One region of the Mucilaginibacter sp. P4_C11 genome, then DNA from elsewhere that is predicted to be linked to it. Evidence: riboswitches for the same ligand, from Rfam matches in the RefSeq annotation. Region 1 holds a riboswitch; each other region holds the start of a gene.

Region 1 (5,639 bases):
TCATGCTGCCTACATCTTCGTTAAAAAGCAGTTTTGACCGCTAAATTTACCATCTCTTCCGCATATTGATTGGTTTTGTGACCACTAATTCGTGTGGTTATTATTGGCATATCTTTGTATATGGCAGCTATCCGCTGTTCGAATTTATCTTTCATATTTACAAACCTGCCCGGATTTTTATAGTAGTACTCTACAGCGCACAAGCGGGCTGCAGGGTTTTTGCTAAAAAGAAACATATAATCAGTTTCTGGCGTTAGCTTGCTTTTTACGGCGTTGAAATTAATCCGACTATCTAACTGGATCAAGAAATAGCCCATTACAAGATAATAGCCGTAGGTAGTCCCGGAAAAAGGTGTCATTAAAAACCGTAGCTGTTTATTTTTCGAGACAATTTTAACACTGTCGTTTAGTGGTTTTGACATCCCATCATAGTTAAAATAGACCGGTTCAGAATGTGTTTCCTGCTTAAATTTAAATAAAGGAGAACATATTTTTTTATACCTGGCATTTAGGAGGGCGTTATACGGTATGCCGGCATCTAACTTATAACTTATCAACGAATCTTTAAAAAATATAAACTGATAACCTATTCGCAGGTAGTCTGATTCATAAATCCTTGAGACCTCAGAATACCCAAAGCCAATATCCTCCATTGCATGTTTTGACGTAATAAGCAGATTGAGCACCCCCGCGGGATTTGTTTTATAGGTATCAGCCAGTTTTCTGATAAAAAGAGAATCAGCAGTAACAACCTGTTGGTTTACGTTTTCTACTTTTTCCCTCTCCTGCCCAAACATCATGGTTGTTGAACAGCAAATGAAAATTACAAAAGCGAAAAACTTATTCATGCAATGGTTTATTGGCGATACAAGATAATAAAATTTGGCATTTAAAAACAATCCTTCGCCACGGTCTATGCCCTCTCAGACCGCTATTCCAGATGTTGTCGCTTGGATTAGATAATTCGACTACTAATCGGAAAGATGCCTGTGAGGATACAGGCATCGGAGCAACAACAAAGATTTTGACACAAAAACCTTTTACCTTTCGCCTTTTACCTTTACTCTTCGCCTCTTAATAAAAATAAAATTTGGTATTTAAATAAATATCCGCTTATCTTTGGGACATTATTTGGTAGCGATACCATAGTCAATCAATTCTCCGCATAGTTCGGGTATTGATTTATAAAGAAGCGGCGAGAGATCAGGCTCAATGACCCGCTGGCAACCCTTCAGTTTTGAAGAAGGTGCCAATTCCTGTCCCGGCAAATAACACCGGGGGATATAAATTTATAGCCATGAAAAGTTTAATTACAATTACTACAAGCAACATTTTTAATACCCAAAACATTAACATACAACGCATTAGCCCAATTATCGGCTGCATTTGTATGTGTTGCTGCTGTTGATGCTTTAATACGTTCATTTTTCAATCCCTGAAAACATACGTGTTGTAAAACTGGTAAACATTTTATCAGCTTGTCAAAAATCCATCTAAACAACAAAATTTAATTATAACCTTTTAAAAATCTACAACTATGTCAGCCTTAAAATTCGAAACCTTACAATTACACGCCGGCCAGGAAGTTGACCCTACTACAGGTTCACGCGCGGTACCACTTTATCAAACTACATCGTACGTATTTAAAAACGCCGAGCATGGCGCCAACCTGTTTGCCCTTAAAGAGTTTGGCAATATTTATACCCGTTTGATGAACCCCACTACCGATGTGTTTGAAAAACGCATTGCCGCTTTAGAAGGTGGCGTTGCGGCTTTAGCCACCGCATCGGGTCAGGCCGCCCAGTTTATAGCGTTAAATAACATCTTACAAGTCGGCGATAATTTTGTGACCTCACCATTTTTATATGGCGGCACTTATAATCAGTTTAAAGTTGCGTTTAAACGCTTAGGCATTGATGTTCGTTTTGCCAAAGACGACACCGCCGAAAGCCTTGAAGCTTTAATAGATGATAAAACCAAGGCCATTTACCTGGAAACTATAGGTAACCCTGGCTTTACAATTGCCGATTTTGATAAAGTTGGCGCATTGGCCAAAAAGCACGATCTGCCGCTGATTGTTGATAATACTTTTGGAGCAGGCGGCTATTTGTTCCGTCCGTTGGAGCATGGCGCAAGCGTGGTGGTACAATCAACCACCAAATGGATTGGCGGTCATGGTACCAGCATTGGTGGCGTTATTGTTGATGGCGGCAACTACAACTGGGGCAACGGCAAGTTTCCGCAGTTCACCGAGCCTTCTGAAGGTTACCACGGGTTGGTTTTTGCCGATGTATTTGGCATTGGCGGTCCGTTTGGCAACATTCAGTTTATTATTCGTGCCCGTGTAGAAGGCTTGCGCGATTTTGGCCCTTCGCAATCGCCATTTAATTCATGGCTGAATATACAGGGACTGGAAACACTATCATTACGGGTGCAACGCCATGTAGATAATACACTGGAACTGGCTAAATGGCTTGACCAGCATCCGCAGGTAGCATCAGTAAACTATCCGGGATTAGCATCATCGCCATACCACGAATTAGCAAAAAAATACCTGAAAAATGGTTTCGGAGCTGTGTTATCTTTCGAGATTGATGGCGATAAAGAAGCAGCGGGTAAATTAATAGATAGCCTGAAACTGGTGAGTCATTTAGCCAATGTGGGCGATGCTAAAACGCTCATCATACAGCCATCGGCCACAACACATCAGCAGCTATCTGATGAAGAACAGCTATCGGCAGGCGTTACCCCAACATCGTTAAGGGTAGCGGTTGGTATTGAGCATATTGACGATATAAAAGCAGATTTTGAACAGGCATTTGCCAAAATAAAAGAGGCGCAGGCCGAATTGGTTTAAAGTCTTAAGTCGAAAGTCTTAAGTTCTGAGTTAAAAAAATAACGACTTAGAACTTAAGACTCAAGACTTTCGACTGAAAGTAAGATAGAATGAACACAGAAATATTTAAGTACACACAAACTTTTGAGCTGGAATCTGGCGAACAACTACAGCAACTGGAGATAGGCTTTCATACTTATGGCCGCTTAAACCAAGAGCGGGACAACGTGGTGTGGGTATGCCACGCCCTGACAGCCAATGCCGATGTTTTTGATTGGTGGAAAGGTTTTGTGGGCACTGCAAATAAATTTAACCCCGAAGAACATTTTATAGTTTGTGCCAATATTTTGGGTTCGCCATATGGTACAACTAATCCGGTAAGCACAAATCCGGAAACTGGTTTGCCATATTTTTTAACATTCCCCCAGTTTACTATCAGGGATATCGTTAAGGGCCACCAGTTATTAGCCGACCATTTGGGCGTGGGCAATATTCATATCCTTATTGGTGGCTCATTGGGCGGCCAGCAGGCTATTGAATGGGGTATCATCCAACCAAACCGTATCAAAAATCTTATTTTGATAGCCACCAACGCACGGCATTCGCCATGGGGTATCGCGTTTAATGAGTCGCAGCGTTTGGCTTTAAGTGCCGACGCCACTTTTAACAATAACACTATTGAAGGCGGCCAAAACGGCTTAAAGGCCGCCAGGAGTATAGCGCTGCTCTCCTACCGTACCTATAAAACTTACGGTATTACACAGCAGGAGGAGATTGATAGCAAAACCGATAATTTTAAGGCATCAACCTACCAGGAATACCAGGGCCAAAAACTGGTGAACCGGTTTAATGCCTACAGCTACTGGTATTTAACCAAGGTGATGGACTCGCACAACGTAGGCCGCGGCCGTAACGGTGTTGAGAAAGCATTAAGCCTTATAAAAGCCCGTACGCTGGTTATCGGTATCAAGTCAGATGTGTTATTCCCCATCGAAGAGCAGGAATACCTGTTCAGGCATATTCCTAAATCGGCCTTTGCCGAATTGGATTCGTTTTATGGCCACGATGGTTTTTTAATTGAAACAGAAGCATTAACAAATATTATCACATCGTTTTTTAAAACTGATGTAAAAGGAAAAATTATAGAATTGCAACGTACAGCGTAATGAGTAAAAAGTTAAGTATAGGATTATTTGGATTTGGCGTAGTTGGACAGGGATTATATGATATCATCAAGACAAAAAATTTAAACATCGAAATTGTAAAATTTGCTATTAAGGATCCGCACAAAGAGCGCTCCCTGCCGGCACATTTATTTACAACAGATAAAGACGAGTTGCTAAACAACCCGGAGATTAATACCATTGTAGAATTGATTAACGATACCGAGGCTGCTTTTGAAATTGTATCAAGGGCATTAAGCAGCGGGAAAAACGTGGTATCGGCCAGTAAAAAAATGATAGCGCTTCATTTAGAAGAGCTGATTGAGCTACAGCACAAACATGGCACTTCATTATTATACGAAGGCGCGGTTTGCGGTAGTATCCCTATTATCCGTAACCTGGAAGAGTATTATGATAATGAACTGCTACACTCCATAAGCGGAATTTTTAACGGATCATCAAATTATATCTTATCTAAAGGCTTTATTGAAGGCCTGGATTATGATAGTGCCCTTAAACAGGCGCAAGACCTTGGTTTTGCCGAAACCGACCCTACCAGCGACGTAGGTGGTTACGATGCCAAATACAAGTTGGTTATTGCTGCGGCACATGCCTATGGCGTAATAGTACAGCCAGATGAAGTTTTCAATTTGGGCATTCAGAACCTTGCTGCCCAGGATTTACAATACGCCCGCGAAAAGAACCTGAAAATTAAACTGGTTCCGGTAGCTAAAGAATTGGACGATAGCAACGTGGCCATGTTTGTATTGCCTAAATTTGTTAACAGTACCGAGTTTTTATATAACGTGGAGTACGAGTACAATGGGGTAACGGTACAAGCCGCCTTTGCCGATCAGCAATTCTTTTTCGGAAAAGGCGCCGGTGGCCACCCTACCGGTTCGGCCGTGCTATCAGATATAGCCGCGTTGCGCTATAGCTACCAATACGAGTACAAAAAAGCCAAAGAAAAAACAGGACTTCAATTTACCAACGATGTGGAGTTTGATATCTATTTAAGGTATGATGACGAGCGATTGGTAGAAGATTTGAAATTTATTTCGATAAAAGAACGCTATTATTCTGGCGATTATAAATTTGTTATCGGAAAAGTTAATTTACAAAGCCTCATTGATAACCAATTGCAAATAACCGAAGGAAAGGCGTTTGTTGCCTTTGCCGGCCAGCTTACCGGCGTTAGCCTGGCATCGATATAAGTGAAAGCCTGAATAATTTAAAGCAAATTTTGCTTTGTTAGCTTATAACAAAAGAAAGGGTATCCGTTTTGGGTACCCTTTCTTTGTGTTATAAAAATTTATTTTGTTATACAGCCCGATAGTGCACCGGCTCCTGGTATATCATTATCAGGCAGATCGGCAAAGCTGCCATCCTCATGCAAAACTTTTAGGTTTTTTCTGTTGGGGCCATTCCTTTCAAGCGTATGATTACCCGCAGTCATATCCACATTAGTGCCATCGCCCCTCATCCACGTGTTGTTAGCCTGGTTTTGGTCTAGTTCTCCATACTTTCTCATGATCTTATCCTCCTTTATATTTTAGGTTATTAATTCTAAAACTATTCATAGCTATGAATTCAGTTGGTGATAAGTCTGGGCACCCTCTTTTGTAGCTGGGATTTTATCC
Region 2 (5,639 bases), on a different contig from region 1:
CGGGGTAGCCGGCAATGCCAATGCAAAAATCGGTTTTCAGGCTATCGTCGTTATGTTCATGCAGGTATACGCCGTTGTTCATGTTCACTACTTGTTGCAGCAAATCGGTAGCGTAGTTATGCCCGTTGGGGGTTGGCACAAATGATGCATCGCCCCGGCGTGCATCCCCGCGCAAAACCAACACATTCTCGATGCCTAAAAACTGCAAGTCGACCAGGCCATTCTCCGTTTCATCCTTTGTAAAGCCACCGCACAATAAATGTGGAACGGTATCTACCTTGTACTTATTCATGATAGCCGCGCAGATGGCGATGGTACCCGGGCGTTTGCGATAGCTCAACTTCTCCAGCAAGCCATTATCATGCTGCTTGTAAATAAAGTCCTCGCGCAGCGAAGTAACATCAATAAACGGCGGCTTAAACTCCATTAATGGGTCAATGGCATCGTAGATGCCCTGAATGCTCTGACCCTTCAGTGGTGGGATAAGTTCAAAGGAAAAAAGTGTTTTGCCTTTTGCATTAGCAATATGTTCCGTTATTTTCATTGTTTGTTCTGGTACGAGTTTCTTATTATATCCGTCATTGCGAGGTACGAAGCAATCCCCGATTTGCAAATCCGCCCTGTATAGTTCGGGATTGCTTCGTACCTCGCAATGACGGTTTGTTGTATGTTATTATCAATATTTTTTAATGTAGTGACGCAACATTTTGCGTCTCCCGCATGCAAATCCAACCTTGCAAATCCGCTTGTCTGGTGGGAGACGCAAAATGTTGCGTCTCTACAACAACCCCGGTTGCAGCCATGTCATTACTTTTTTTTCCAGCTCCGCTGGTGAATACTCGCAATGACGGTTTTTTGTTTATTCTACTTTTAATAATTTATGTTAGGACCAAGCCAACGTTCAACATCCTCAATTGTCATTTGCTTCCTCAAAGCATAATCCTCCACCTGATCTTTACTTATCTTACCTAATCCAAAATACCTGGCCTGAGGATGCGCGAAGTAGAACCCGCTTACAGCTGCTGCAGGTGTCATGGCTAAACTTTCGGTAAGGTGCATTTTGGCATTGTCCTCGGCCTTCAATAACTCAAATAAGGTTGTTTTCTCTGTGTGGTCCGGGCAGGCAGGATAGCCTGGGGCCGGGCGGATGCCTTGATATTCTTCCTTGATGAGGTCGTCGGTGCTTAGCTGTTCGCCTTTGCTGTAGCCCCAGTATTCTTTACGCACCAGTTCGTGCATTTTTTCGGCAAAGGCCTCGGCAAGGCGGTCGGCAAGGGCTTTGGCCATAATGCTGTTATAATCGTCATGGTCGGCCTCAAATTCAGCAACCAGTTCATCACAGCCAATACCTGTGGTTACGGCAAAGCCGCCAAAATAATCGGGCACACCGCTTTCTTTTGGTGCGATAAAATCCGATAGCGCATAATACGGGTCGCCTTTAACCTTTTCGGCCTGTTGGCGCAGGGTATGGATGCGGGTTAACAAAGTAGTGCGGCTTTCGTCGGTATACAATTCAATATCGTCTCCAACACTATTGGCCGGCCAAAAACCGATAACACCGTTGGCGTGTAGCAGCTTTTCTTTTACTATCTTTTTTAACAATACCTGTGCATCATCAAAAAGTTTTTTAGCCTCATCGCCCACAAATTTATCGGCAAATATCTTAGGATAGCTGCCGCGCAATTCCCAGGTATGGAAAAACGGTGTCCAGTCGATATAAGGGACTAATTCTTCCAGTGGATATGATTCAAATACTTTGGTACCGGTAAACGTTGGCTTAGGCGCTACATCGCCGTCCAGGCTAACCTGGAAACGGGCTTGCCTTGCCTGGTCGATAGTAACAAAACGTTTATCCGATTTTTTATTCAAATGCGCTTCGCGCGATTTTGCGTATTCTTCTTTAATATTTTTGATATAGGCATCCCGGCCATCACGGTTCATCAGGCTGCTGCACACGGTAACACTGCGCGATGCATCAAGCACGTGGATTGCAGCACCCGAGTAATGCGGATCGACCTTAACAGCCGCATGGATACGCGAGGTAGTAGCCCCGCCAATGATTAACGGAATAGTAAAACCTTCGCGCTCCATCTCTTTGGCAAAGTGGACCATCTCATCCAGCGATGGCGTAATCAAACCACTGAGGCCGATGATATCTACATTTTGTTTTTTAGCCTCTTCAATAATGCGTTGCGCCGGTACCATTACGCCCAGGTCAATCACCTCGAAGTTGTTACAGGCCAAAACTACGCCTACTATATTTTTGCCAATATCGTGCACATCGCCTTTTACGGTGGCCATCAATATTTTACCGGCATTGGCACGGCTGCCGCTGCTGTCTTCGCCGGCATCAATAACCCGTTGTTTTTCCAGTTCGATGAATGGCAACAGGTAAGCCACCGCCTTTTTCATAACCCGGGCCGATTTTACTACCTGTGGCAAAAACATTTTGCCGGCGCCAAAAAGGTCGCCAACAATGTTCATACCGTCCATTAGCGGGCCTTCAATAACCTCCAGTGGTTTGCTGTATGTTTGGCGGGCTTCTTCCACATCGTCATCCAGGTATTCAATAATACCTTTTACAAGCGCGTGCGATAATCTTTCCTGAACGGTTCCTTTGCGCCATTCTTCATCGCGCACAACTTCTTTGCCTTTACTTTTTATAGTATCGGCGTATTCAACAAGGCGTTCGGTGGCATCATCGCGGCGGTTAAGCAGTACATCTTCTACCAGCTCAAGCAGGGTTTTATCTATTTCCTGGTAAACCTCCAGCATGCCGGCATTCACGATACCCATATCCATGCCGGCGCCAATGGCATGGTACAAAAATGCCGAGTGCATGGCTTCACGCACCACATTGTTGCCCCTGAAAGAGAAGGAGATATTACTTACCCCGCCGCTCACTTTGGCATGTGGCAGGTTTTGTTTTATCCAGCGCGTGGCTTCAATAAAATCAACCGCGTAATTGTTATGTTCCTCCAAACCGGTTGCAACGGTTAGGATGTTGGGATCGAATATGATATCCTGAGGAGGGAAACCAACCACATCAACCAGTATATCATATGATCTTTTACATATCTCAATACGGCGTTGTAACGAATCGGCCTGGCCGGTTTCGTCGAAGGCCATTACAACCGTGGCAGCGCCATAGCTCAGGATTTTGCGGGCCTGCTCAATGAACTTTTCTTCGCCCTCTTTAAGCGAGATGGAGTTTACGATACCCTTACCCTGGATGCATTTTAAACCAGCCTCAATAACGGTCCATTTTGATGAATCGATCATGATAGGCAGTTTGGCAATATCCGGCTCGGATGCTACCAGGTTCAGAAATTTTACCATTACCGCTTTCGAATCAATCATGCCCTCGTCCATGTTGATGTCGATAACCTGGGCACCGCCCTCTACCTGTTGCAGGGCAACGGCCAAGGCGGCTTCATAATCTTCAGATAAAATAAGTTTCGAGAATTTTGGCGAACCGGTGATATTGGTACGCTCGCCCACATTTACAAATATGCTGTCGGGCTTTATGGTAACCGCTTCCAGGCCGCTCAGGCGCAGGTCGGGTTCAATTTCGGGGATAAGTCTTGGGGGATATTTGGCCGCTTTATCGGCTATGCATTTGATGTGTTCCGGTGTGGTGCCACAACAACCACCCACAATATTAACCAACCCGGCTTTAATAAAATCATCAACCTGGTGCGCGGTTTCATGCGCGGTTTCGTCGTACTGGCCAAACTCGTTTGGTAAACCAGCGTTAGGATATGCAGAGATAAATACGTTTGCCTTTTCAGAAAGTTCGGCCAAATGCGGCCTCATTTCTTTGGCACCCAAAGCGCAGTTTAAGCCCACTGAAAGCAGGTTGGCATGGCGTATCGAGTTCCAGAAAGCTTCAACAGTTTGCCCCGATAAGGTACGACCAGAGGCATCGGTAATAGTACCGGAGATCATGATAGGCAAATGCTTGCCCGACTCATGGGCGTATCTATTGATAGCGAACAAGGCCGCTTTGGCGTTCAAGGTATCAAATATGGTTTCAACCAATAATAAATCCGATCCGCCATCAACCAGGCCACGTACCTGGTCGTAATAGGCATTGGCCAAATCATCAAAGGTAACGGCGCGGTAACCAGGGTCGTTAACATCTGGCGACAAGGACGCTGTACGATTGGTTGGCCCAACGGCACCCGCCACAAAACGCGGCTTTGATGGATTTTTTTGATTGTATTCGTCGGCCACTTCGCGGGCAATACGCGCGCCTTCGTAGCTAAGTTCGTAGGCCAGCTCTTCCAGCTTATAATCGGCCAGTGAAATAATTTGTGTGCTGAAGGTATTGGTCTCGATGATATCGGCACCGGCATCCAAATACTCGGCATGAATGGCCTTGATGATATCCGGGCGTGTAATATTCAAAAGGTCATTATTCCCCTGTAGATCGCTGATGTGATCTTTAAACCTTTCACCACGAAAATCCTTCTCGGTAAGCTGGTACCGCTGTATCATGGTACCCATAGCCCCGTCAATTACAAGGATGCGTTTTTCTAATTCTTTTCTAATGTCCATGGTTAGTATCAAGTAGTTAGTATCAAGTATCAAGTACGGAAACTCCGGCCCATGATTTTTAATTAGATCAACACAAAAAAATCTTGCTACTTGATACTAACTACTTGCTACTAAAAAAAGCTTACATCGAAAAGTCGGGTGTTCAATTGACTTTCGCTTATCTTTCCAGGGGCTGTTTAGCCGGCCGGGTAGAATGTAGCACCTTGTGAAGCACAGGTTGCTAAGACATCGCAGGGTCTAATCCCTCCGTCTTTCTCCATAAGCACTGCAAAGGTGCATAATAAAGCCGTAAAATGCAATAGTTTATATGCCCGGCTATGTGTACGCTAAGTAAATTTATGTGTACAAAAAAAGCTGCCTTTGCGGGGCAGCTTTTAAATAATAAATATTGGTTGCTTTATTACCTTCTTCTGCCAAATAAACGCAGAATCATCAGGAAAAGGTTAATGAAATCAAGGTATAAGGTTAAGCCACCCAATAGCGCCATTTTTCCCGCAGAAGCATCGCCATATTCAAGGCCTGCACCAATACGTTTTAATTTTTGCACATCGTAGGCGGTTAAGCCAACAAATACCGCAATACCAATATAGCTAATAATGTATTGCAATTGACTGCTGCCTATAAACATGTTGAATACTGATGCGATGATTATTCCAATTAACCCCATCATCATTAACGAGCCAAACTTGGTTAAATCGGTATTGGTTGTATAACCGGCAATTGCCATTATCCCAAAAACAAGCGATGCTGTAACAAATACGCCGATTACGGAGCCGGTGGTGTAAACAATGAGTATATAGCTTAAGCTGATACCCATTACCGCCGAGAAAGCTACAAATAGCAAGGCCGCCATAGCATATGAAAGGCGCTGAAAGCCAAAAGAAATGATTAAAACAAATGCCAGCGGCGCAAACATTACTAATGTGCCTAAGCCGGTATTACGCCCGGTTTCCGGATCTCTGAGCGTTTCATATAGAGCTTGGTTTTGAGAAAACACATAAGCACAAATAGCTGATATGCCTAAAGCCACAAACATCCATAAAAATACATTGGCTATAAATTTACGCGATGCGTCTTGT
Region 3 (5,639 bases), on a different contig from region 1:
TCGTTGGATCGGCTTCAAGTCCTTGTTTGCCTTCAAACGCGGGTCAGTCATCAATTCGGCCTTCAAAAACGTAAAAGAGCAATGGTTTTTATAGGATGCTACTACACACATGTTATCGCTGTTGTACTCAAAATGGGGCAGGCTCCATTTTATCGCCTCTACTACATTAGGGCAATTTTCATGAATAAGGCGGCGCCAATGCTCAAGAATGGGTTTTGCAAAATCTTCCGAGTTAGTTATATAAGCATCCACCGCAGGGTTATAGTTCATAACGTTATTTAATTTATGGTAGCAAAAAAACTTAAACTTACACAGAAGATTTGGTCGAAAACTTGGACAAACAGGTCAATTTAATCACTTGCGTTGTTTCCGGAACTCCGAAGGAGACAAGCCTACCTGCTTTTTGAAAAATTTGCCAAAATTAGCAGGGTCTGAAAAGTTGAGTTGATAGGCAATCTCGGCAATCTCAAAATCGGTGTATTGAATGAGCGATCTGGCTTCGGTGGCCAGGCGTTCGGCAATAAAAGTAAGTGCATTTTTGCCCGAAACATGTTTGACAGATTGGGAAAGATGATTGGCAGTAACCGAAAGCATATCTGCGTATTCCTGCACGGAGTGTTTATTGATATAATGGTTATCAATTAACTGAATAAATTTACGCAACAGGATTTGTTGCGTTGTAGCCAGACGAATGTCTTTTTTCTTTTCCAGCGCAAAGTCTTCCAGGTAGTAGAGTAAGCCGAGCAACTTTACCCTTGCTTCCATATGTTGTGTTTTAGCCGATTTTTCATAAGCGGTAAATACAGATTCAAAATGTGGTGCCAATCGTTTAAATGTGGAGTGGTCAAACTTAAACAGGTTAGTATGTAACACGTCAAATAGGGGGAATTGCTGTTGAAAGTTTGGTTTGAAGAATGAGAAGCATTCCGGCTTAAAATAAATCACATAACCCTCCAAGGCATTGTTATGAGCAAAGCTATACACCAGATTGGGCGAATGAAAGACGAGATACGACTCAGGATCATGAATGGTCTGATCGCCATAGTTAACTTCGATCTTACCGGAATTGAATAGCAGGGCGAAAAAATAAAATGAACGTTTAAAAGGTTGCCGGTATATTTGTCGGTCCAGATCGAGTGGCTTTAACCTCAAACAGTAGAAGTCTGGATCAGTTGTTCGTCCTGGCCATGGAATAGAGGCTAAAAAGTCATTGATTTCTGTGTAATAAGGAAGCGTGATTTTTATTTTCGCCATAAAATGAACCACAAGAGGGTTGATCCTAAAATAGAAAAAGAAACTGTCTTCAGCTACAGATCACGAAAAGATTCACCGCCTGGAACCGTTAATACTGGTATATTATATAGTTTTCACCCTTGTTCACGGCAACATCTCGTCAAAAACGTACAAAGAGATTTAGAACATGTCGATAGCTTCTGTCCATGTTATGAAATACGAAAACCCGACTAATGCCAGGTTTGTTGGGTTTGCGGAGAGGGATCAAACAACCGTCGATTGTTTTCTTCTCCATATCAGAAGAATTATATTTTGAAAATCTTTACGGGTCACCCAATAGGGCACCTCCAAATTCAACCAAATAACGCGAATGGCTTATAATGTAAAATTTACTGTTTTTTGAATTATATTGCAAGGAGAAGGCTTCGGTATATACATTAAATTGCGGTGGGATGCAATGTCTTACGGTTTTGGTATTTCATACTCACCCCAATACCCTATAGTTTTTTGAACAAATTACAATGCAAATGTCGTTGTAATAAATCTCTATTGAAAACAATTAATTCTATAATATCTATGGATTTAATAGAATTAATTATATATTTACAACGCCTTAGCTTTTAATGCTCATTCGACCCAAAAAGGGGAGTGCATTTAATATTCTTAAGGCAAGCTATAGTCAGGTAAACTTAATCATAATGAATACGCTTTATAACCAGTTTTTTCATAAGAGCAACTTAAATTGTAACGCTATCTTAACGAGTTGTTGATTCATCAGTCGCAATTTTATATATAGGATACACTCTACAAAACAATTTACTTTATGAGAAAAATTATACTGGTAGCCATAACTATTACATTAAGCAGCACAGTCTTCGGACAAATACTTACCCCTGTAAAATGGTCATATGCTGCAAAAAAGGTAGATAATGACCTGGCTATCGTTTTCATTAAAGCAACCATCGATAAGGGCTGGCATATTTATTCGCAGCATTTGGCAGATGGGGCGCCGATAAAAACTACCCTTAAGTTTGCCGCTAATGAAAGTTACACCTTATTGGGAAGCACAGAAGAACCGAAGGCACTAAACAAGTACGAAAAGTCATTTAGTATGAATGTTCAGTACTTTGAAAAGTCTGTTATATTTCAGCAAAAAGTAAAGCTTAAATCCGGGCAGGCATCCGTTAGTGGTACCGTGAACTTTATGGTATGCAGCGATAAGCAATGTTTACCGCCAGACGATGTAGAATTTAGTGTACCTGTAAAATAAAAATATAATATAAGCCAAATCATATACAAAGCAGCACGATAGCCACCAGTCGGTCTGTTAAAATGGTAATCGTTTTTAAACGCGTTATCATTATTAATAAAACTAATACCATGAAACCAAAGTTTACTTTATTTACAAAAGCCCGAAAACAGCATGGTGGCACCCCTGGCTGTTGTTACCATAATTGCTAACGCTTTACATTCCAGGTTTAAAAAATATTGAGCAAGATATACATCCTGGCTGTACTAAGTGCGTTGCTTTGCTATGGTGGTAATTCAGGCGTGTGCTGTACAGTCCAGGATGTTTATCGTTTTACAAGAAAAAATTAAAAAAGACATACAAAACTTAAAAATATTCTACTAAATCTATAGATTTTATTGTATTTATCATATTTGTTGTTATCTTTACACCATTCTAATTAACCCCACCATTAATTAGTTGATTTATAAAGAATAAGGGAGAGGAAGTCTCGATGATCTTATAGCAACTTTTCAGCAGTCTGAAATAAGTGCTAAACTTTTTCCGATAGCAATTATGCCGCCGGAATATAAATTAACTAACAGTCATGAACACACTTAATAGCCATTACCCACAGCTACAACCCGCGGCCATCAAACGATGTTGTTGCCTGGTTCAGTACGTTTTCTGGTTTTAACAGCCGGATACCCTAAAAATTTATAGTGTTTTTTCAAAGGCTGTAAAGCCCAATGGATAACCTATGCCCAAATTTCCGGCATCGCATCAATTAACAACAATTAAAACTTATACAAAATGAAAACTACAAACTACTTAACCAAAACAAGGCTGCTATCTGCCGCTTTATTGCTCAGCGGGGTAAGCGTGTTATCGGCCCATGCAACCCCAAAGCCTAAATTTATAAAAGAAGGAAAATGGCGCGGCGAATTTACCGTAAGCGAATCAAAGGTGCCTTTTAATTTCGAGCTGAAGGGAAAGGATGCCGAGCATGCTGTTTTCACACTCATCAACGGCTCCCGCAGAGATAATTTTCATGTGAAATCAATTGGTACGGATTCTGTATATATCAAAATGAATACCTATGATGCCGCGCTGGTAGCCAAAATTCAGGATGATGGCTCGTTAACCGGCGAATACCGTAGCCTGGTACCGGGTTTCAGGGGCAACTCATTACCATTTACTGCAGAATATGGTAAAACCTACCGCTTTGTAGAACCCGGCAAAGATGTAGCCCCTAAAGCCGACCTGACCGGTAAATGGGAAATCAAAACATACAGTAAAGAGGCCGTTCCTGCATCTATAGCCTTATTGAAACAAAAAGGGAACAAGCTTACCGGTGTGGTAATGACCGTTGTTGGTGACACCCGCGAACTGGAAGGTACCGTACAAGGCGATGAGTTTGCGCTAAGCGGCTTTACCGGCCCAAGTCCGTTCATTATAAAAGGTAAGATCAATGCCGATGGCTCCATCAGCGGCGAAGAAGGTTTTGGCATCTATAAAAACCTGAAATTTGATGCCGCCAAAAAAACAGAGGTTGAATTACCTGATCCTTACAAACTCACATTTTTAAAAGAAGGCTATAAAAAACTTGATTTCTCATTCCCCGGTATCGATGGCAAACAGGTTTCCTTGAGTGATAACAAATACAAAGGTAAAGTAGTAATTGTAGAGATTATAGGTACCTGGTGCCCTAACTGTACTGATCAAACCGTGTTTCTATCCCCATGGTTCAATAAAAACCATCAGCGCGGTGTAGAAGCCATTGCATTAGGTTTTGAACAGAAGGACAGCCTGGAATATGCCAAATATACCTTGGGCAAGCTGAAAGAAAAATACGAAATCAATTATGATATCGCTTTTGGAGGGCTGGCCGATAAAAAACTGGTATCGCAAAAGTTGCCTGCTTTGAATAAATTCATTGCCTTCCCAACTACCATCATCATTGATAGAAAAGGCGATGTAAGGGAGATATATACCGGTTATACGGGCACCGTGACAGGTAAGTACCACGAGGATTACGAGAAGAAATTTAATAAATTATTAGATGAGCTTATTGCCGAACCGGCCCCGGAAACAGCCGCTATTGCAAATCCATCAACCCACCCAGGAAATTAACATTAACTGATCTTATATAACTAATCAAATGAAAACCATCAACTTAATCACTTCATTCAAATGCCTGTCTGTGGGCTTATTGTTTAGTGGCGCAGCGGCGTTGGCTGCGGATAAAAAAACGCCTGTAAAGTTTATCAAACAAGGGCTATGGCGCGGCGTATTTACTGTGGCCGAAACTAAGGTGCCTTTCAACTTTGAACTAAAGGGAAAAGATGCCGGGCATGCTGTATTTACACTGATTAACGGAAGCCGCCGGGACAATTTCCACGTAAAGCAAATTGGTAAAGACTCCGTATTTATCAAAATGAATACCTATGATGCCGCCCTGGTGGCCAAAGTTCAGGAAGATGGAACGCTAAGCGGCGAATACCGCAGCCTGGTACCAGGTTTCAGGGGCAATTCTCTGCCTTTTACCGCCGAATATGGTAAAACCTACCGCTTTGTTGAACCAGGGAAGGACGTTGCGCCAACCGCCAACCTAACCGGAAAATGGGAGTTGAAAGTTTACTCAAAAGACCAGGTGCCCAACAAAATTGCCGTGTTAAAACAAACAGGCAATAAACTTACCGGCGTAATTATGCAGGTAACAGGCGATAGCCGCGAGCTGGAAGGTACGGTTCAGGGTGATGAGTTTCAATTATCAGGTTTTACCGGCCCAAGCCCTAAGATATACAAAGGCAAGATCAACGCTGATGGAACTTTAAGTGGCGAAATTGGCTCTGGCATTTATGACAATACCAAGTTTGACGCGGTTAAAGACGATAAAGCCGAATTGCCTGATCCGTATAAATTAACCTACCTGAAAGAAGGCTACAAAAAACTGGATTTTACATTTCCGGATTTAAACGGCAAACCAGTATCACTTAGCGATGATAAGTATAAAGGGAAGGTAACCATCATTGAAATTGTTGGTACCTGGTGCCCTAACTGTACCGATCAAACGGTGTTCCTATCACCGTGGTTCAATAAAAATCATAATCGTGGGGTAGAAGCAATTGCTATCGGTTTCGAACAAAAAGACAGCCTGGAGTATGCTAAATACACA
Region 4 (5,639 bases), on a different contig from region 1:
ATCGAAGTTTCGCCGCGTATAATGATGCGAGACGACCCCATATCGCCCTGGCTGTTGGTAACCTGCACACCGGCAATTTTACCGGCCAGCGCGTTCACCAGGTTGGTTTCCTTGGCTTCGGAGATATCTTTTGATTTCAATCCCTGAACCGAATAGCCCAATGTCTTTTTATCTTTAGAGATATTGAGCGCCGTGATCACCACCTCGTTAAGGGAGTTTGGTGCATCCTGCAGTACAATTTGCAGGTTGGTTTCGGCTTGCTTTACCGTAATTTCCTGCGTTGCAAAACCGAGATAGGAAACTTTAAGCACATCGTTAACATTGGCGTTCAGGCTGAATTTGCCATCGGCGCCGGTTTGTGCACCATTAGTGGTGCCTTTTACAGCTACACTTACACCTGGTAAGGGCAAGCCATCGGATTTAGCGGTTACCGTGCCGCTTATTTTAACAGATTGCGCCGCAACTGTTTGGATGAGAAAAAATGGCAACAGGAGTGCCAGTAGAAATTTGTAATTTTTTAACATGATGGTTAATGATTAATAGTTTTTATTGCCGGTATAGCAAAGCCGGTCATCAGCATTTTGGGCATAGCAATGCCTGCTGTTGAATTTATAGTACCGGTAAATTGATTGTTGATTGTGTTGGTTATAAGCAGAGGCGGCCAGCTGCAGCAGGGGACCCGTGGCTAATAACCGTTGCCTTTATTTAACAGCAACAACGCATACCCTGCATATAAAGGTAAACAGAAGCGGAGGAGAATGAGACGAATTTACTGGCAGGGGATACGCTTGGAAAAGGTGTTCTTGTTGTTTTCATAACAATTTGATATATAGATAGTAGTATTAAGTAGATAGTGCCGTTTTGACTCAAAATATAAGAATTTGACTAAAGAGGTTTTTGAAACCCGAAACTTTGAGCTTTATGCCTTCTGCTTTAAGCTTTTAATTAGTTTACAGATGCAGTTTTATTGTTAACCAGCGCATCAACCACTTTTAGCATCGATGCAAATTCCTGGGTATCATAAAGGCGGGTGAGGTATACAATTTTGCCGTCTTTGTCAATAACCACGTTGCGGGTTACACCGCTTTTTTTGTTGGCAAAGCGCCCGAAAATATCGGCACCAGGATCAAGCGCCAGCGGATAGCTGATGTTCATTTCCTGCTGAAAATGTTGCACTTTTTCAAGCGGTTCGTCCCTATCAACGCCGATAAGTACCAGGCCTTTGTTCTTATAAGCCTGCCATAAATCTCTTTCAAGATGAGGCATTTCCTGGCGGCATACGCTGCACCAGCTTGCGGTAAATTGCAGGATAACTATCTTACCCCGAAGCTGTTTTAGTGAAGTTTGGGTGCCATCGGCCAGTACCAGTTTAAAATCATCGGGCGCTTGCTCGCCGGTTTTAACAATATAACCCCGGTCAATTGATGCAGGCAGGGGAGCAGGCGTTGTGGTTTGCGCAACGGCCAAATAGCTGGTTATTAACAAGGAGCAGGTGATGAGTAGCTGTTTAATTTTCATAACGTAAATTTTTAACTGCGTTTTTATAATGCAGGGTTAAAAGCACTGGAATTTAAATAAACAAGAAATTTGGGCGATAACGATATGATGGCACAGCTATATAGCTGTAAGTAACGTAACATACATTATCTTTTCCGCCACTTAAATGGCGAACAGGAATTAGCACCTTTATAACAATTGGGCTTACAGGTTGCTAAGACATCACAGGGCCTTTCCCTCCGTCTTTCTTGATAATTAAATTAAAGAACTGTTTAGTGATGCAAATATATAATATATTCTACTAAATACATAGACATTATATAATTTAATTGTCATGAAATGACAGGCGGGTATTGAACGCTGGTCATGACTCACCATGACTAAGCTACCGGCCTACTCCGGTTCATGCTGCTGCAAAAGGGGTAACCCCAATTTTGTTTAATTGGTCCTATATGCGATATCCGGGTGAAAAATTAAACATATAAAACAAGTACCTGATTTACGGAGGAAAGTAAGGCCATGTAAAACTGCGAGTTACAGGTTTTTTGAAAAAAAATGTGAGAGATTGAAAAGAAATTCTATCTTTGCATTCCGTTTCGAAAAGCACTCGTAGCTCAATTGGATAGAGCGTCTGACTACGGATCAGAAGGTTAGGGGTTCGACTCCCTTCGAGTGCACATATAATTTGCCTTTAAATGGGTTTAATCCATACAGGTACAAAGTTAATCCTAAGCCTTTCTGTGTTGTACCGAAAGGCTTTTAATTTATAACGAGCATGCTAAACCTGGTATTGTTTGGTCCTCCCGGAGCCGGGAAAGGGACTCAGTCACAAAAGCTTATTGAACAATATGGATTGATCCATTTATCAACCGGCGATCTTTTACGTGGCGAAATTGCACAAGGAACAGAACTTGGGTTAGAGGCAAAGAAGTTGATGGATGATGGCAAGTTGGTTCCTGACGCGGTTGTAATTGGTATGATCAGCAATAAGCTGGATAGCAATAAAGACGGTAAGGGTTTCATTTTTGATGGTTTCCCCCGCACGGTTGCACAGGCAGAAGCTTTGGATAGCCTGTTAACCAGCAAGCATTCGGCAATAACCGGAATGATAGCGCTTGAGGTTGATGATAATGAATTATTGCGCCGCCTATTGCTACGTGGTAAAGATTCGGGCAGGCCTGATGATGCCAACCCGGAAGTGATTAGCAAACGCATCCACGAATACAATGATAAAACGGCGCCAGTGGCCGGTTTTTATAAAAACCAGGGTAAATTTAAAAGCATTAATGGTATAGGCTCGGTTGATGAGATTTTTGGCCAGATACATGCCATTATCGAAGCCTGGTTAAAAGATTAATATTAAATATAAGTCCGGAAGACGGTAAGTCAGTAAAGTCCGAAAGTTAGGAACGTCAAAATTCTTAAACTTTCGGACTTTACTGACTTTCGGACTTTCGGTCTCAAAAAGAGAAAAATTATGTCGCAAGGTTCCAATTTTGTTGATTATGTGAAAATCTGTTGCCGCAGTGGCCACGGAGGGGCGGGCTCTGCGCATTTACACCGTGATATATTGACCTCAAAAGGTGGCCCCGATGGTGGCGATGGCGGTCGTGGCGGCCACGTTATTGTTAAAGGCAATGCCCAGCTATGGACTATGCTGCACCTTAAATACCGCAAGCACGTTATTGCCGGCGATGGTGATTCGGGCGGCAGTTCATTACGTAGCGGCAAAACCGGAAGAGACGAGATTTTAGAGGTACCCCTGGGAACAACCGTTAAAAATGCCGAAACCGGCGAAGTGATCTTCGAAATAACCCAGGATGGCGAAACCCGTATTTTAACTCCCGGCGGCCGTGGCGGCCTGGGTAACTGGCATTTTAAAACCCCAACCCAGCAAACTCCCCGCTTTGCCCAACCCGGCGAAGATGGCAAGGAAGACTGGAATATACTGGAGCTAAAGATCCTGGCCGATGTTGGTTTGGTGGGTTTCCCTAATGCCGGTAAATCAACCCTGCTTTCGGTAGTATCTGCCGCCAAGCCCGAGATTGCCGATTACGCTTTTACAACCCTGGTTCCCAACCTGGGTATTGTATCGTACCGCGATAACCGCTCATTTGTAATGGCCGATATCCCGGGCATCATTGAAGGTGCATCGCAAGGCAAAGGATTAGGTTTTAGGTTTCTGAGGCATATCGAGCGTAACTCGGTACTGTTGTTTATGGTACCTGCCGACACTACCCGAACCATCAGCCAGGAGTATGAAATATTGCTCAATGAACTGCAGGAATACAATGCCGAATTGATGCATAAACCACGTGTGCTGGCAGTAACTAAAATGGATTTATTGGATGAGGAACTTCAGGCCGAAATGAAGAAGGAGCTGCCGGAGGGCGTGCCATCAATTTTTATATCATCGGTAGCTCAAAAAAACCTGGCCGGATTGAAGGATTTGCTTTGGGCCGAGATCAATAAAGCAAGTGTTTAAATTGCTTTAAATAGTTGGACTAAAACTGTATAAAGCTTATATTTTTTTGTATTTTTTTGATATAAATTGAAACTTATTTAGCAGAATACAGCACATATTTGTCACTCAGCATATCCATATGAAAGCCCTTATAACCCGGGAAACATTTACGGATAATGTTTGATTTTGGCCCCATATAACTTGCCGGCAACATGATGAAAATTGGCCCGGCATGACCGTAGTGTACGTAGTCGTCAAACTCTATTTTTACGTCGGGACCAATGGGATCTAATATCACATAGCGGTTATGGTTTATCTCCAAACCCAGGTCGGGGCTGATGAAGACAAAAATAGCATTGGTGTTTTTACGGTCGAGTTCCATGATCTGGTCTAACGATGGCTGATCAATAAACAACTGCGCTATACCCGAAGTTCCCCTGGCATTTTTGGTTGCATTTTGATAATAACTGGGGGCAAAATATCTGATGCTTAAAGCAGTAATAAACAGGCAAAGCAAACCAAATCCAATTTTAACGGGCAGCTTACTTAAACTTACCAGGTAAACAATGCCCGGTGTTATCAGCAAACCGATTATACGCAAATGTCTTCCCTCGTAGGAGATGTTGGCCTGTTTTAAAAAACTGTACCCAAAAAACAATATGGAAAGCAAATAAAAAACGCTAAGTAGCAGCGCATAGCTTTTATCAGGAACAACACGAACGATGCGTATTACTAATAATACGCTCAATACTGCCGCTATTGACAGGACAAACAACGACCACCCCGGATTGAGTATAGGGGCATTACTATGCGTTATAAGGCCGTTTAACATATCATCCAACGAAAGGCCCGTTAATAAGGGCGACGCCAAAGGAAAGCTTAATGCCTCCCAGCTAAATTTAAAGCCAAATGAAGTGCCTGCCGGGTTTGCTCCTTTAGACATGTATTGAAAATAAACTACAGCCAATGATAGTGCAGCGGGGATAGCAATCCAGGTACCATTTTTAAACCAGTCGATTAATGTTGTTTTCTTTTGAGACAGGCTGAGCCACAGGTATAAACATCCTGCCCCGTACATCCATAGAAAGGATGATTTGCAGAAGAAGCCAATCCATCCGGATAGCAGTAAAAATAAGGCAAGCTTCAAGTCAGCTTTATCAAAGCTGACACAGCCGTATAAAAACCAGCCCAGGAAACCGAAAAGTAAAACCTCGCCACCATTATAAAATATGTAGGGTATAATAAAGGCTTGCTGAATAACAATAATTAATACACTTATAGCAGCCAAATGCTTTGCAAAGCCGGCCTTTTTAAAGAAAGTATACCAGCCGGCTATGCCCAATAATCCACAAACAAGGGTAGTAAGCGCTGCTGCACGCCCGTCGTTAACGCTAAACAACGATTTAAAAAAGTAAGGGACCAAATATTGCCCCGGCGACCACCAGGATAAAAATTCACTATAGTTTTTACTAATGTCGGCAGGATCTGGCTTGTTTGTAATGTTAAAGGCCCCACCGGCCTGCATCTTGTGCATCACCTGGAAACCCCAGCTTGGATCTGGAAACATTGCCGAGGGGGCTATAAATATCATTACACCCAAAATGACAGTGAGCAGGCTTAAAGCTATTAATATAATTTTGTGGGTATGTGATTGCTGTACGGTCATAATAAAGGTAGT

What was found. A riboswitch is a leader RNA that binds a small molecule or an ion and turns the genes downstream of it on or off. The one in region 1 is predicted to bind S-adenosylmethionine.
Region 2: linked by a shared signal. The riboswitch ahead of metH (methionine synthase) and the one ahead of AC1DU2_RS23495 (O-acetylhomoserine aminocarboxypropyltransferase/cysteine synthase family protein) in region 1 are both predicted to bind S-adenosylmethionine.
Region 3: linked by a shared signal. The riboswitch ahead of AC1DU2_RS09375 (peroxiredoxin family protein) and the one ahead of AC1DU2_RS23495 (O-acetylhomoserine aminocarboxypropyltransferase/cysteine synthase family protein) in region 1 are both predicted to bind S-adenosylmethionine.
Region 4: linked by a shared signal. The riboswitch ahead of AC1DU2_RS01695 (peroxiredoxin family protein) and the one ahead of AC1DU2_RS23495 (O-acetylhomoserine aminocarboxypropyltransferase/cysteine synthase family protein) in region 1 are both predicted to bind S-adenosylmethionine.

What each region holds. Positions count from the first base shown of each region.
Region 1 covers NZ_JBFUIA010000030.1:17,600-23,238, forward strand. Annotated here, with positions in the region: gene AC1DU2_RS23490 (hypothetical protein) at 21-848, opposite strand; SAM riboswitch class I at 1,180-1,290, shown strand; gene AC1DU2_RS23495 (O-acetylhomoserine aminocarboxypropyltransferase/cysteine synthase family protein) at 1,538-2,857, shown strand; gene AC1DU2_RS23500 (homoserine O-acetyltransferase family protein) at 2,947-4,002, shown strand; gene AC1DU2_RS23505 (homoserine dehydrogenase) at 4,002-5,213, shown strand; gene AC1DU2_RS23510 (hypothetical protein) at 5,312-5,530, opposite strand.
Region 2 covers NZ_JBFUIA010000019.1:122,701-128,339, forward strand. Annotated here, with positions in the region: gene metF (methylenetetrahydrofolate reductase [NAD(P)H]) at 1-544, opposite strand, end outside; gene metH (methionine synthase) at 871-4,560, opposite strand; SAM riboswitch class I at 4,715-4,825, opposite strand; gene AC1DU2_RS18415 (Bax inhibitor-1/YccA family protein) at 4,961-5,639, opposite strand, start outside.
Region 3 covers NZ_JBFUIA010000008.1:76,031-81,669, reverse strand. Annotated here, with positions in the region: gene AC1DU2_RS09390 (YdeI/OmpD-associated family protein) at 1-270, opposite strand, end outside; gene AC1DU2_RS09385 (helix-turn-helix domain-containing protein) at 355-1,254, opposite strand; gene AC1DU2_RS09380 (protein-disulfide reductase DsbD domain-containing protein) at 2,057-2,503, shown strand; SAM riboswitch class I at 2,944-3,057, shown strand; gene AC1DU2_RS09375 (peroxiredoxin family protein) at 3,275-4,594, shown strand; gene AC1DU2_RS09370 (peroxiredoxin family protein) at 4,623-5,639, shown strand, end outside.
Region 4 covers NZ_JBFUIA010000001.1:375,072-380,710, reverse strand. Annotated here, with positions in the region: gene AC1DU2_RS01700 (SusC/RagA family TonB-linked outer membrane protein) at 1-524, opposite strand, end outside; gene AC1DU2_RS01695 (peroxiredoxin family protein) at 946-1,518, opposite strand; SAM riboswitch class I at 1,641-1,755, opposite strand; tRNA gene AC1DU2_RS01690 (tRNA-Arg) at 2,101-2,174, shown strand; gene AC1DU2_RS01685 (adenylate kinase) at 2,273-2,854, shown strand; gene obgE (GTPase ObgE) at 2,975-3,982, shown strand; gene AC1DU2_RS01675 (hypothetical protein) at 4,056-5,627, opposite strand.